3 regions of the Bradyrhizobium sp. HKCCYLRH1030 genome follow, and region 1 is predicted to be linked to each of the others. Evidence: predicted binding sites of a transcription regulator. Region 1 holds the regulator's gene; each other region holds the start of a gene.

Region 1 (4,187 bases):
GGCGCTGCGGACGCAGCCGCCCGAGGCGATGTCGGCGATGGACGGCTATGCCGTGCGCGCGGCGGACGCCGCCCAGGCCAAGGCGCGGCTGAAGGTCATCGGCGAGGTCGCGGCAGGGCGTCCGTTCGATCGCGTGGTTGGACCCGGCGAGGCGGCGCGGATCTTCACCGGTGGCGTTGTCCCGGAGGGCGCGGACGCGGTGGTGATCCAGGAGGACACGATCGCCGAAGACGGCCACGTCGTGATCACCGAGGCCGCGATCAAGGGCCGGCATATCCGGCCGGCGGGCGTCGACTTTCACCAGGGCATGGTGCTGCTGAAGTCCGGGCGCCGGCTCAGCGACCGCGACCTGTCGCTGGCGGCCAGCATGAATCATCCGGCGCTGCCGGTGCGGCGCCGGCCGAAGGTGGCGCTGCTCGCCACCGGCGACGAGCTGGTGATGCCGGGCTCGACGCCCGGCCCGGGCCAGATCGTCTATTCCAACGGCTACGCCTTGCGGGCGCTGGTGCGCAACGAGGGCGGGACCCCGATCGATCTCGGCATCGCCGCGGATACGATGGAGGCGACGATCGCCGGCATCCGCCGGGCCCGCGAGGCCAAGGCCGACATCCTGATCACGACCGGCGGCGCCTCGGTCGGCGATCACGACCTGGTCAAGCAGGCGCTCGAAGCCGAGGGCGTCGAAATGGCGTTCTGGAAGATTGCGATGCGGCCGGGCAAGCCGATGATGCACGGACGGCTCGGCGACATGAGGGTGATCGGACTGCCCGGCAATCCGGTGTCGTCCTATGTCTGCGCCATCCTGTTCCTGGTGCCGCTGATTCGGCGGCTGCTCGGCCGTGACGAGGCCGTGATGCCGCGCGAGACCGCCCTGCTCGGCCGCGAACTGGGGCCGAACGATTCGCGCGAGGACTATCTGCGGGCGCAGCTCGAAGAGCGCGCCGACGGCACGCTGATCGCCACGCCGGTGACGCAGCAGGATTCGTCGCTGCTCGGGAATCTCGCGCTCTCGCAGGCGGTGGTGATCCGGCCGGCGTTTGCGCCGAAGGCGCCTGCCGGCAGCCCGTGCGAGATCCTGCGCCTGCCGAACTGAGCCGCTTCCCCGGTAAAGCCCGGTCTGTTCATCATATTTTTAGGATTGCGGAACACACATCGAACATATAGTGTTCGTTCATGATTTGTTTTTAGTATGTTGCGGGCGACGCGATGACGGTCCGACTCCAGGGCGCTCTCAGCCGGTTTGTGCGCGAGGCGCAGCTCTTGGACTCGGACGACAACAAACCGGGGACCAGGTCGAGATGCTGACGCGCAAACAGTACGAACTTCTGCGGTTCATCAACGAGCGGCTCAAGGAAGCCGGCGTGCCGCCGTCCTTCGACGAGATGAAGGATGCGCTCGATCTGCGCTCGAAGTCCGGCATTCATCGCCTGATCACGGCGCTTGAGGAGCGCGGCTTCATCCGCCGGCTGCCGAATCGCGCCCGCGCGATCGAGGTGATCAAGCTGCCCGAGCTGTCGCAGGCCGCGGGCAACCGCCGCGGCTTCACCCCATCGGTGATCGAGGGCAATCTCGGCAAGGTGCGCACCAGCACTCCCGCGCTGGACGATGGCGAGCGCCCGGTCGCGGTGCCGGTGATGGGCCGCATCGCCGCCGGTACCCCGATCGAGGCGCTGCAGACCCGCAGCCACACCATCAGCGTGCCTGCCGACATGCTCGGTAACGGCGATCACTACGCGCTCGAGGTACGCGGCGACTCCATGGTCGATGCCGGCATCCTCGACGGCGACATGGCGCTGATCCAGCGCAACGAGACCGCCGACACCGGCGACATCGTGGTGGCGCTGATCGACGATGAGGAAGCGACGTTGAAGCGCTTCCGCCGCCGCGGCGCATCGATCGCGCTGGAGCCGGCCAACACCGCCTACGAGGTACGCATCCTGCCGCCGAACCGGGTGAAGATCCAAGGCAAGCTGGTCGGGCTGTACCGCAAGTACTGATCGCGAATGGGATCGGTCGATCGGCGGCGGGCGCACGCGCTTTCGCCGCCGATCGGAGGCTGCCCAGCAAAATACGTCACGCGCGAATGCACCTCATGATGTGCAGCGCGGCATGCTCAAACGCTTGTGATCGGCCGCGGGCACACGCGATGCAGATCAGCGCAGAATTGCCGCGAAGCGCGCGCTAACATCACCATCGATGTCCACTCTGATAGAGGCCTGCGCCTGTCCGGGGGGAGCGTGGGTCGGCTATCTCTCAACGAGGAGCGATCCGATGTGTGACTACAGCCTCCATGCGGTTGCGTCCCGTCCCGCCAAGGTCGGCGAGACGTTGATCTCGATGACCTTCCGTGGCACCGCCACCCGCGGCTTCGCGCTGGAGAGCGAGCCGACCGTCGCAGTCTGCATGCTGCCCGGCACCGAGTTGGCCTTCGCCGAGGACGTCCGCTACGACAGCCGCTGGCTCTGGACCCGGACGATCCGCGAGCGCGTCGCAAAGTTCAACAGCATCGAGACTCACATTCCCGATCGCCATCACGACGCGATCGAATTCGCCGACGGGCGCCACGTGCTGGTGACCCAGCTCTGCGAGGGTCAGCGCGTCACCGTGCTGCAATTGCCGGTCAGCAAGCAGCCGGCGGAGCGACGCCCGGACATCGCCGAGGACGTGCCGCCTTCGCAGGCCACACCGATTCGCCGCATCAGCATCACCTGAGGGGTCTCCGCATCGGCATTTCTCTCGGTCGTGAGCGAGCTTTCGACCGTGGGAGATTTGGGTTCTGCAAGCGCAAAGTCCTCTCGGGCGAACCGCACGCCCCGGCATCGCATCGGATAGGAACGACATCCCTCGGCCGCCATGATGTGCCGGGGGAGCCTGCCGCCGTGGTCAACAAGATCGATTGGAACAAGGCCGCCGGGATCACCGAGCCCCGGTGCGATATGCTTGTGTTCGGATGGCTGACAGTCACGGCTGACGACATCGCCATCTGGCAACGCTATCCGCGCGCTGCGTTCACGCTGGCCGAAAGCCCCGCGCTGTTCGATGGACCTGGCAACATGGACCTGGCGACACCGAGTATCATCTCGGCACGTTCGAGCTGCCCGGCACTCAGTCTTCCTCGCCCTGCTCCGTCTCCGGCGGCGTCGCGTCCTGAGGCCGCGCGGCCGGCGCGCGCGGCGTCAGCGTCGTGTCGAACTCGCCGGCCTCGGCGGGCGCCGGCCACCATGGGCGGTCAGTGCCGCCGGCGCGCGCCGGCGTGACGGCGAAGCTCCTGCCCCGCCGCACCAGCATCAAGGCGCCCTGCTGCCGCAGCCGCTCGCGATCGATGACGGCCGCCGCGCAGGATGACGGCGCGGCGCGCGCGGTGACGATGAGCGCGGCACGGGCGCAATCATCGGCGAGCGCCTCGGCGCGCAGGGTCAGGGCGGCGATTCGGCCGTCAGCCATTGCCGCCACGCAGCCCGCCTCGTCGCAGGAGACGCCATCGGTGAGCGATGAATCCGCCGGCAGCCGGGCATCGGCGTCGGCCGCGAGCCACTCCTTGGTGGCGAACACGTCCTTGCCGGTGCGCATCACATGCAGGCGCCCGTCACGGCCGCGCACCGCCACCGCGCGCCCATCGCCGGCGATCAGCACGTCGGGCAGCGGCGTCGCGGCGGCCCACGCGGTGGCCACCACGAGCCCCACGACGCCCGACCAGCGCAGCGGTGTGCGCAGCAGGCCGATCAGGATGACCCCGAGGCTGGCCAGGATCAGTGGACCGATGTCGAAGGCCGGGATGCGCCCGACCGCGCCGGGCAGCGCCGCCACCCAGCGCGTCACCGCGATCATCCAGTCGATGCCGAGGCCCATCAGCGTCCACCAGGGACCGTCGAGCCCGAACGGCGCCGCCACGAGGCCCATCAGGCCGGCCGGCATCACCAGCGCCGAGACGACCGGCATCGCCGCGAGATTGGCGAGCACGCCATAGGGCGTGACGCGATGGAAATGGAAGGCGGCATAGGGCGTGGTCGCGAGCCCCGCGATCAGCGAGGCCAGCAACAGCATCGCAAGCTCGCGGCCGCCCCACAGCGCGATGCGCTGGGTGGCCGAGCTGTCCGGCGTCGCGAACAGTCTGGGCAGGCCGAACTGCACCAGCGCGACCAGGCCGAGCGTTGCCGCGAACGACATCTGGAAGCTCGTGGCCGAAT
Region 2 (4,187 bases), on a different contig from region 1:
AGCCGCGCCCGTGACGCGTCCGGCTTCTGCATCAATCCTGAATTTCGGCGCGCTCTCTCAGCTCGCCTTGGCGACCGGGGCAGCGTCCGCCGCCTTCTTCTCGATGGCGCGCTTCAGCTCCAGCGCGCGCGGCGACAGGGTCGCGGCGTTGGCCTTGAGCAGATAGGCATCGAGGCCGCCATTGTGGTCGACGCTCTTGAGCGCGTTGGTGGAGACGCGCAGGCGCACGTTGCGGCCGAGTGCATCCGAGATGAAGGTCACGTTGCACAGGTTCGGCAGGAAGCGCCGCTTGGTCTTGATGTTGGAGTGGCTGACCTTGTGGCCAACCTGGGGACCCTTGGCCGTCAGTTCACAGCGCCGCGACATGGCAATAAATCCTCTCTCATCCCCGCACCCTTCGTCCGCCTATGTCGGCGGGCCGCGGGGGTCCAAAACTCGTCCAGCTCGTCTCTGGGAGATGCGGTCGTATAGGGGGGATGCGGCTTTTCGTCAAGGTCTTGAAGGCCGCAGCGAATAGAGGGAGCCGGGCCGGCGAACCCGAAGGGCGCGACCCGTGCATCCTCCTGGTCGGGCCGAAATCGCCAACCAGCAGAAAAGCAGGCGTATAATCAATAGTATAGCCGATAGTTTAGACCATATAAAGGGCGCATTCGGACGTGATGGATGGATATCCCGCGAACAGTCCGAAATGCCGGAATGGCGGCATGCTGGCGCGGTCGGAGGTTCGCGGCTCGGTTCCGGCAGAGCTGCGGATGACGGTCTGAGTGCTGTTCAGCTGCAAAGCGCTGGACAAACCGCCATTGTCGGACGGTTCGCGTTGTTTGAAGGCGTTTTTGGCTTAAGTAGCAAGGACGGCGCGTCGGATCGGTCCGGCGCTCAGGCAGGCGGATCGGTAGGATCATTCGTCACGTGACCATCATCTCGGTTCCCTCATTTCTCTCCTGTCGCCTGGCCGCGGCCGGGGCAGCGCTCTGCCTGTTGTTGCTGGCGCAAAACGCCCAGGCGCAGGCTCGGTTGGACGCTCAATACGAGGCTTCCCTGGCTGGCATCCCCGTCGGCAAGGGCACCTGGGCGGTCGAGATCGGGGATGATCAGTATGGTGCCGCGGCTCAGGGCGGCACCGCCGGCCTGCTCAAGAGCTTCTCGCAAGGATCAGGCACCGGCTCGGTGCAGGGGCGCGTCGTCAACGGCGCCCTGGTCGGCCAGAGCTACCAGGCCTCGACCACGACGGGAAAGAAATCCGAGCAGATCCGCATCAATCTGCAGAACGGTACTGTGAAGGACTTCGCCATCGAGCCGGCGCCTCCGGTCGATCCCGACCGCATTCCGGTGACGGATGCCCACAAGCGTGGCGTGCTCGATCCGATGACGGCCTCTCTGGTGCGCGTGCCGGGCAACGGCGAGCTGCTGTCGCCGGACTCGTGCCGCGGCGCTGCGCCCGTGTTCGACGGACGCATGCGCTACGAGCTCAAGCTCGACTACAAGCGCATGGAGAACGTCAAGGCAGACAAGGGTTATCGTGGCCCGGCCCTGGTCTGCGCGATCTACTTCACGCCAGTCGCGGGCTACATCCCGGACCGGCCGGTCATCAAATATCTGGCTCAGGCCCGCAACATGGAGATCTTCTTCGTGCCGATCGCCGGCACCCGTGTGCTGGTGCCGTTCAAGATGGTGATCCCGACCCCGCTGGGGACCGCGATGCTGGAAGCGACGTCGTTCATCACCCAGGCGGCGCCGCACGTCGCCAAGACCCAGTAGTGCGTCGTTTCGCTGCTCCTCCACATCGGAATCTCGTCGTTGCGGCACAGCCCCGTCAGCGGCCGTGGCGTGAAGGCCTGACGGCATGCCGTCCGCTATCGCTTGAATCCGATGGAGATTCGGGGTTCGCGCTGCATGATCTCCGGACTGACGGGCTCATGAGCTCCGATTTGTCGGGACCCCCTATCGATACTGTCTGCTGCGCGTGAATCCGTTTGACTCTTCCCTGATTCTGATTCGACTCGGGATGCGCTGAACGCGCGCCAGTTCCATCGCGAAAGCGTTGCTTGTGGAGCCCGCGAAAACTTGATCTAGTGCTGGCTTGATGGCAGAGCGCGAGATGTTGCGGTGAACGAAGCCGGAAAGCCGACGGAGTCAGCGATTCCTTCGCGATTCGTTCTCAAGGCGTTCCGAAGCTTAAGCTGCGTCACTATATGCGTCACAATGTGAGACAGGGGTCAGCATCGCAGCCTCTCCAGACACACGATTATTCCGCATCCGTCGCGCGTGAACGGCGCGCTTCCAACGCCGGCTTCGAGACCCACATTTAACGAATGGCTTTTCCGTCCTCTTCGGCTGCCTCGCCTTTCGAGCGCACGTCCGACCGCGCTCCCGGAAGCGGCGTCACCGCCGTGCTCGGCCCCACCAACACCGGCAAGACGCATCTGGCGATCGAGCGCATGCTCGCGCATTCCTCCGGCATCATCGGACTGCCGCTGCGGCTGCTCGCGCGTGAGGTCTACAACAAGATCGCCGATCGCGTCGGCAGCGAGGCCGTCGCGCTGATCACCGGCGAGGAGAAGATCAAGCCGAAAAATCCGCGCTACTGGGTGTCGACCGTCGAAGCGATGCCCAGGGATCTCGACGTGTCGTTCCTGGCCGTCGACGAGATCCAGATCGCGTCCGATCTGGAGCGCGGCCACGTCTTCACCGACCGCATCCTCAATCGCCGCGGTCGCGACGAGACGCTGCTGCTGGGTGCTGCGACGATGCGCCCCATCATCGAGCGTCTGCTGCCGGGCGCGTCGATGGTGACGCGGCCACGATTGTCGCAACTCGAATTCGCCGGTGATCGCAAGATCACGCGACAGCCGCGCCGGACCGCTATCGTGGCGTTCTCGGCCGACGAGGTCTACGCCATCGCCGAGCTGATCCGCCGCCAGCATGGCGGCGCCGCTGTCGTGCTGGGATCGCTGTCGCCGCGAACCCGCAACGCGCAGGTGGCGATGTTCCAGAACGGTGACGTCGACTATCTCGTCGCCACCGATGCGGTCGGCATGGGGCTCAATCTCGACGTCGATCACGTCGCCTTCGCGTCCGACCGCAAATATGACGGCTATCAGTTCCGCCGGCTCACGCCGTCGGAATTTGCCCAGATCGCCGGCCGTGCCGGACGCGCGACGCGCAATGGCACGTTCGGCACCACCGGACGTTGTGCGCCATTCGAGCCCGAGCTGGTCAATGCGCTCCAGAACCATGCCTTCGATACCGTGAAGGTGCTGCAATGGCGCAACTCCCGGCTTGATTTCGCGTCCTTGAGCGCGCTTCAGGTCTCGCTGGCGGTCGCGCCGGCGCATGAGGCGCTGACGCGCGCGCCGATTGCGGAGGACCTGCGCGTGCTCGATCACGCCGCGCGCGATGCCGAGGTGCGCGACATCGCTCACGGCGCGGCCGCGGTCGAGCGTCTGTGGGAAACCTGCCAGATTCCCGACTATCGCAGGCTGTCGCCGGCCGCCCATGCGGAGCTGGTGACCACCGTGTTCGGCTTCCTGATGCAGAAGGGGCGTATTCCGGACGCCTGGTACGCGGCCCAGGTCGATCAGGCCGACCGCGTCGATGGCGACATCGATACGCTGTCGGGGCGGATTGCACAGATCCGTACCTGGACCTTCGTGGCCAACCGGCCCGACTGGCTGCGCGACCCTGATTATTGGCAGGGGATTACCCGCGAACTCGAAAATAAATTGTCAGACGCCCTTCATGAACGGCTCACGGAGCGTTTCGTTGATCGTCGTACCAGTGTATTGATGCGGCGCCTGCGGGAGAACAGTGTTTTGAATACGGAAATCGGCAAGACTGGCGAAGTGATCGTTGAAGGGCACGCGATCGGCCGCCTGGATGGATTCACCTTCGCGCCCGACGCCGCCGAAGCCGGCTCGGAGGCCAAGGCCTTGCAGGCTGCTGCCCAGAAGGCGCTGGCCGGCGAGATCGAGGCGCGCGCCGAGAAGCTGTCCAGCGCGCCTGACGAGCACATCGTGCTCACCGCCGACGGCACGGTGCGCTGGACCGGCGACGCGGTCGCCAAGCTGGTCGCGGCCGACGACGCGCTGCATCCGCGCCTGCGCATCATCGCCGACGAGCGGCTGACCGGTGCTGCGCGCGACAAGGTCCAGGCGCGACTCGATCTGTGGCTGAAGACGCATATCGAG
Region 3 (4,187 bases), 120 kb from region 1:
GGTGAGATATTTGCCGGTCAGCGACGCCGGATTGCGCATGATCTCGGTCGGCGTACCCTCGGCGACGATGTGGCCGCCATGGGTGCCGGCGCCGGGACCGATGTCGAGCACATAGTCGGCGAGCCGAATCGCGTCCTCGTCATGTTCGACGACGATGACGGTGTTGCCGAGGTCGCGCAGCCGCTTCAGCGTGTCGAGCAGGCGGGCATTGTCGCGCTGGTGCAGGCCGATCGACGGCTCGTCGAGCACGTAGAGCACGCCCGTCAGCCCCGAGCCGATCTGCGACGCCAGGCGGATGCGCTGGCTCTCGCCGCCGGACAGCGTGCCGGAGGAGCGCGCCAGGGTCAGGTAGTTCAGGCCGACGTCGAGCAGGAAGGTGAGGCGGTCGCGGATCTCCTTCAGGATGCGGGTGGCGATCTCGGTCTGCTGCGCATTGAGCTGCTTCGGCACCTCGGCGAACCACTCGCCGGCCGCCTTGACGGAGAGGTCGCTGATCTCGCCGATGTGCTTGCCGCCGACCTTGACGCACAGCGCCTCGGGCTTCAGCCGAAAACCCTTGCAGCCGGCGCAGGGCACGTCGTTGAAGTATTTGCCGAGCTCCTCGCGCGCCCATTCGCTCTCGGTCTCGCGGAAGCGGCGCTCGATGTTGGTGATGACGCCCTCGAACGGCTTCTTGGTGTCGTAGGCGCGGACGCCGTCCTCATAGGTGAACTTGATCTCGTCGTCGCCGGAGCCGTGCAGCAGCGCGTTCTGCGTCTTCTTCGGCAGATCCTTCCACTTGGTGTCCAGCGTGAACTTGTAGAACTTGCCGAGCGCGGTCAGGGTCTGCAGGTAATAGGGCGACGACGACTTGGCCCAGGGCGCGATCGCGCCCTTGCGCAGGGTGACGTCCTTGTCGGGAATGACGAGGTCGGCATCGACGTGCTGCTCGACCCCCAGGCCGCCGCATTCCGGGCAGGCGCCGTAGGGGTTGTTGAACGAGAACAGCCGCGGCTCGATCTCGGGGATCGTGAAGCCGGAGACCGGGCAGGCGAACTTCTCCGAGAACAGGATGCGCTCGGGCCCGCTCTTGTCGTGGATCTTTGCGGTTTTCTTTTTTTCCTTCTCCTCCGCCGGCGCGGCCGAGGCGGGAGCGTCTGCGAACTCGATGACGGCCAGGCCTTCGGCGAGCTTCAGCGCAGTCTCGAAGCTTTCTGCGAGACGCTGGCCGATGTCGGGGCGCACGACGATGCGGTCGACGACGACGTCGATATCGTGCGGGAACTTCTTGTCGAGCGTCGGCGCCTCGGCGAGCTCATGGAAGGTGCCGTCGATCTTGACGCGCTGAAAGCCCTTCTTGAGATATTCGGCGAGCTCCTTCTTGTACTCGCCCTTGCGGCCGCGCACGACCGGCGCCAGCAGATAGAGGCGGGTGCCCTCGGGCATCGCCAGCACGCGGTCGACCATCTGCGAGACGGTCTGGCTTTCGATCGGCAGGCCGGTCGCCGGGGAGTAGGGCACGCCGACGCGCGCCCACAGCAGGCGCATGTAGTCGTAGATCTCGGTGACGGTGCCGACTGTCGAGCGCGGGTTCTTCGAGGTCGTCTTCTGCTCGATCGAGATCGCCGGCGACAGGCCGTCGATCTGGTCGACGTCCGGCTTCTGCATCATCTCCAGGAACTGGCGGGCATAGGCCGACAGCGATTCGACGTAGCGGCGCTGACCCTCGGCGTAGATCGTATCGAAAGCGAGCGAGGACTTGCCGGAGCCGGACAGCCCGGTGAACACGACGAGCCTGTCGCGCGGGATCTCGACGTCGATGTTTTTCAGATTGTGCTCGCGGGCGCCGCGGATGGTGATGGCCCGCAGGCTCGACTGGTTGGCTTGCGCGCGCTGCTTGGCCTTGAGCACTTCATCCATGACGATCGTCCCACGGCGCAGAGTCGCGCCATCGTTGCAGGCGCGTTTCGCCGGAAGCCGGCCATCGGACGCCAGGGGGAAAAGGTATGGTCGGAACGTAGGAAGAACGGAGCTGGATTTCCAGTGCCGTCAGCGAATCATCAACAATGCGCTCAGGGAATGGCAGCGACTGGCAGGAGGCTGCCGGTTCCGTCCTGGTTTGTGCACGATCCCACAAAGAAAAAGCCTCCGCTCTGGCAGAGCGGAGGCTGTGTGCGTTGGCCCGGAGGCAAAAACTTAGAAGTGGTAGTTGATGCCGACCTGACCGGAATGCACGTTGAGGGTGCCGGTCGTGAGCGTGCCAAGGCCGGTGAAGGTGTAGTTCTCGCCACCGAAGCTCTTGTAGAGGTACTCGCCCTTCAGCGACCAGTTCGGGGCGAACATGTACTCGACGCCAGCGCCGACGGTCCAGCCGGAGTGGATCTTGCTGTCGGCAGCGGCGAAGCCGGGGGCCGTCAGCGAGATGCGGTTGTCGGCCCAGGCGTAACCACCGGTCGCGTACAGCAGGGTCGGGCCGAAGGCGTAGCCGATGCGGCCGCGGACAGTGCCCCAGTCGCGGATCTTGGACTCGGCGTTGACACCGAGCGCGCCGACGTTTGCGTTGATGTCGGCCCAAGCGGCGTCGGCCTCGAGGCCGAACACGACAGCACCCTGCTGCCAGTTGTAGCCGACGGTGCCGCCGGCGAAGCCGCCCTTCATAGCCGCGAAGTCAGCGTTCTCGTTGGCGTAGCCGCCCATGGCACCGATGTAGAAGCCGGTCCAGGTCAGCACCGGCGCAGCAACCGGGGCCTTGGTGTAGGTCGGGCGCGCGGCAAGATCAGCGGCGGCAGCGGGAGCGGCCAGGGCGGCCAAGGCCACGGTCGCGAGCAGGATCTTCTTCATTCCAGTCTCCAGTTTATTTTTATTCCTCGAAGTCCGCATCGCACCGATAAGCTTACGCACGAAACAGACTCACCCGTTCAAGTTGACGAGGTTCCTATAGCCCGGTTCCGTACGGATTACCGTCACCCTGAAGACACACTCGCGCCCAAACCGCGTTTTTACGGCCAAGTTCCAGAAAGCCTATGTCACTCAATTACTTGGTTCCGGGTGTGGCGAGCCGGCAAGGTGGCATCAGGGCAACAAAAAAGGCCGGCTTTCGCCGGCCCTTCTCGGAACCTGTCGGTTTGCAGGCATCAGTACTTTGCGATGACCGGGCCGCCGAAGTGGTAGCTGAGGCCGGCCTTGACCGTGTGAACGGTGTCCTTCCACTCGGAGCGGTTGAGCGCCGCAGCGCTGTACTGGATCGTGCTCTTGCCGAAGTCGAGATAGTTGTACTCGAGCTTGGCCGACCAGTTCGGCGCGAACATGTATTCGGCGCCGGCGCCGACCGTATAGCCCCAGCGGGTGGTGTTCTGGCTGAAGACGTTGCCGGGCACGCCGTCATAGCGATGCTGCAACTGGCCCACCGCGGCGCCGCCACTGACGAAGAACAGGGCGGGACCGGCGGCATAGCCGAGGCGGCCCTTGATGTCGCCGAAGCTGGTCAGCTTGGTGAAGAAAGTGTCGCCGACGCCGGCATTGACCACGGCGGAGCGGCCGTTGATGTCGGCCCAGTGATAGTCGCCTTCGAGGCCGAACACGACGTTGTCGACCTGCCAGTTGTAGCCGACCACGCCGCCGACGAAGCCGCCATTGGTGTTGTAGTTCTGGGTGCCCAGGAAGCCCGGCGCATTGAAGCGGCCGAGGAAGGTCTCCTTGCTGGTGCCCCAGCCGCCGCCGCCCTGGATGCCGGCGTAGAGGCCCGACCAGCTCAGGATCTGCGCGACCATCGGCGGCGCCTTGGTGTACGGGCGGGCCGCCATGTCGGCCGCCGACGCGGATGTGGCGGATGCGATGCCGACGAGCGCCGTCGTGATCACAAGCAACTTCTTCATCAAATTCTCCCCCGGGAGGTTGGAATGACAAGCGATGGGCAAGTCATACACAGGGCATCCCGGAGAGGCTGTAACGCGCCCGCCACAGAAATTAAAAAGCGTTATATATCATATATTTAGCACAAAAACGCCGCGACGCTGCCGGGCTGTTGACACGAAAAAGGCCGGCGCGACGGCCGGCCTTTCCGAATGCGTGCGAGCGGCGGCTTTTTTCAGTAGCGCGTGCCCATCGGCGCCCCGAATCGATAGTTCACGCGGACGGTCGCCATGTCGATGTCCTGCTTGATGGTATCGACGCGCGACAGCACGGTTGCGGTGGCCGGGAAGCTGATG

Evidence for each region. Region 1 encodes LexA, which represses DNA repair genes until DNA is damaged. Its sites were predicted from a motif close to TGTTCNNNNTGTGTTCNG; they were not measured.
Region 2: the regulator LexA is predicted to act here: its motif matches at 2,154-2,171, upstream of ACQR1E_RS06235 (helicase-related protein).
Region 3: the regulator LexA is predicted to act here: its motif matches at 1,991-2,008, upstream of uvrA (excinuclease ABC subunit UvrA).

The regions. Positions count from the first base shown of each region.
Region 1 is NZ_JBNPUY010000001.1:66,577-70,763, reverse strand. Features, by position in the region: gene ACQR1E_RS00280 (molybdopterin molybdotransferase MoeA) at 1-1,093, shown strand, start outside; gene lexA (transcriptional repressor LexA) at 1,299-1,997, shown strand; gene ACQR1E_RS00270 (hypothetical protein) at 2,272-2,712, shown strand; partial or broken gene ACQR1E_RS00265 (ComEC/Rec2 family competence protein) at 3,106-4,176, opposite strand.
Region 2 is NZ_JBNPUY010000002.1:180,510-184,696, reverse strand. Features, by position in the region: gene rpmB (50S ribosomal protein L28) at 58-366, opposite strand; gene ACQR1E_RS06240 (DUF3108 domain-containing protein) at 982-1,758, shown strand; gene ACQR1E_RS06235 (helicase-related protein) at 2,313-4,187, shown strand, end outside.
Region 3 is NZ_JBNPUY010000001.1:183,459-187,645, forward strand. Features, by position in the region: gene uvrA (excinuclease ABC subunit UvrA) at 1-1,899, opposite strand, end outside; gene ACQR1E_RS00840 (outer membrane protein) at 2,176-2,820, opposite strand; gene ACQR1E_RS00845 (outer membrane protein) at 3,114-3,854, opposite strand; gene ACQR1E_RS00850 (outer membrane protein) at 4,067-4,187, opposite strand, start outside.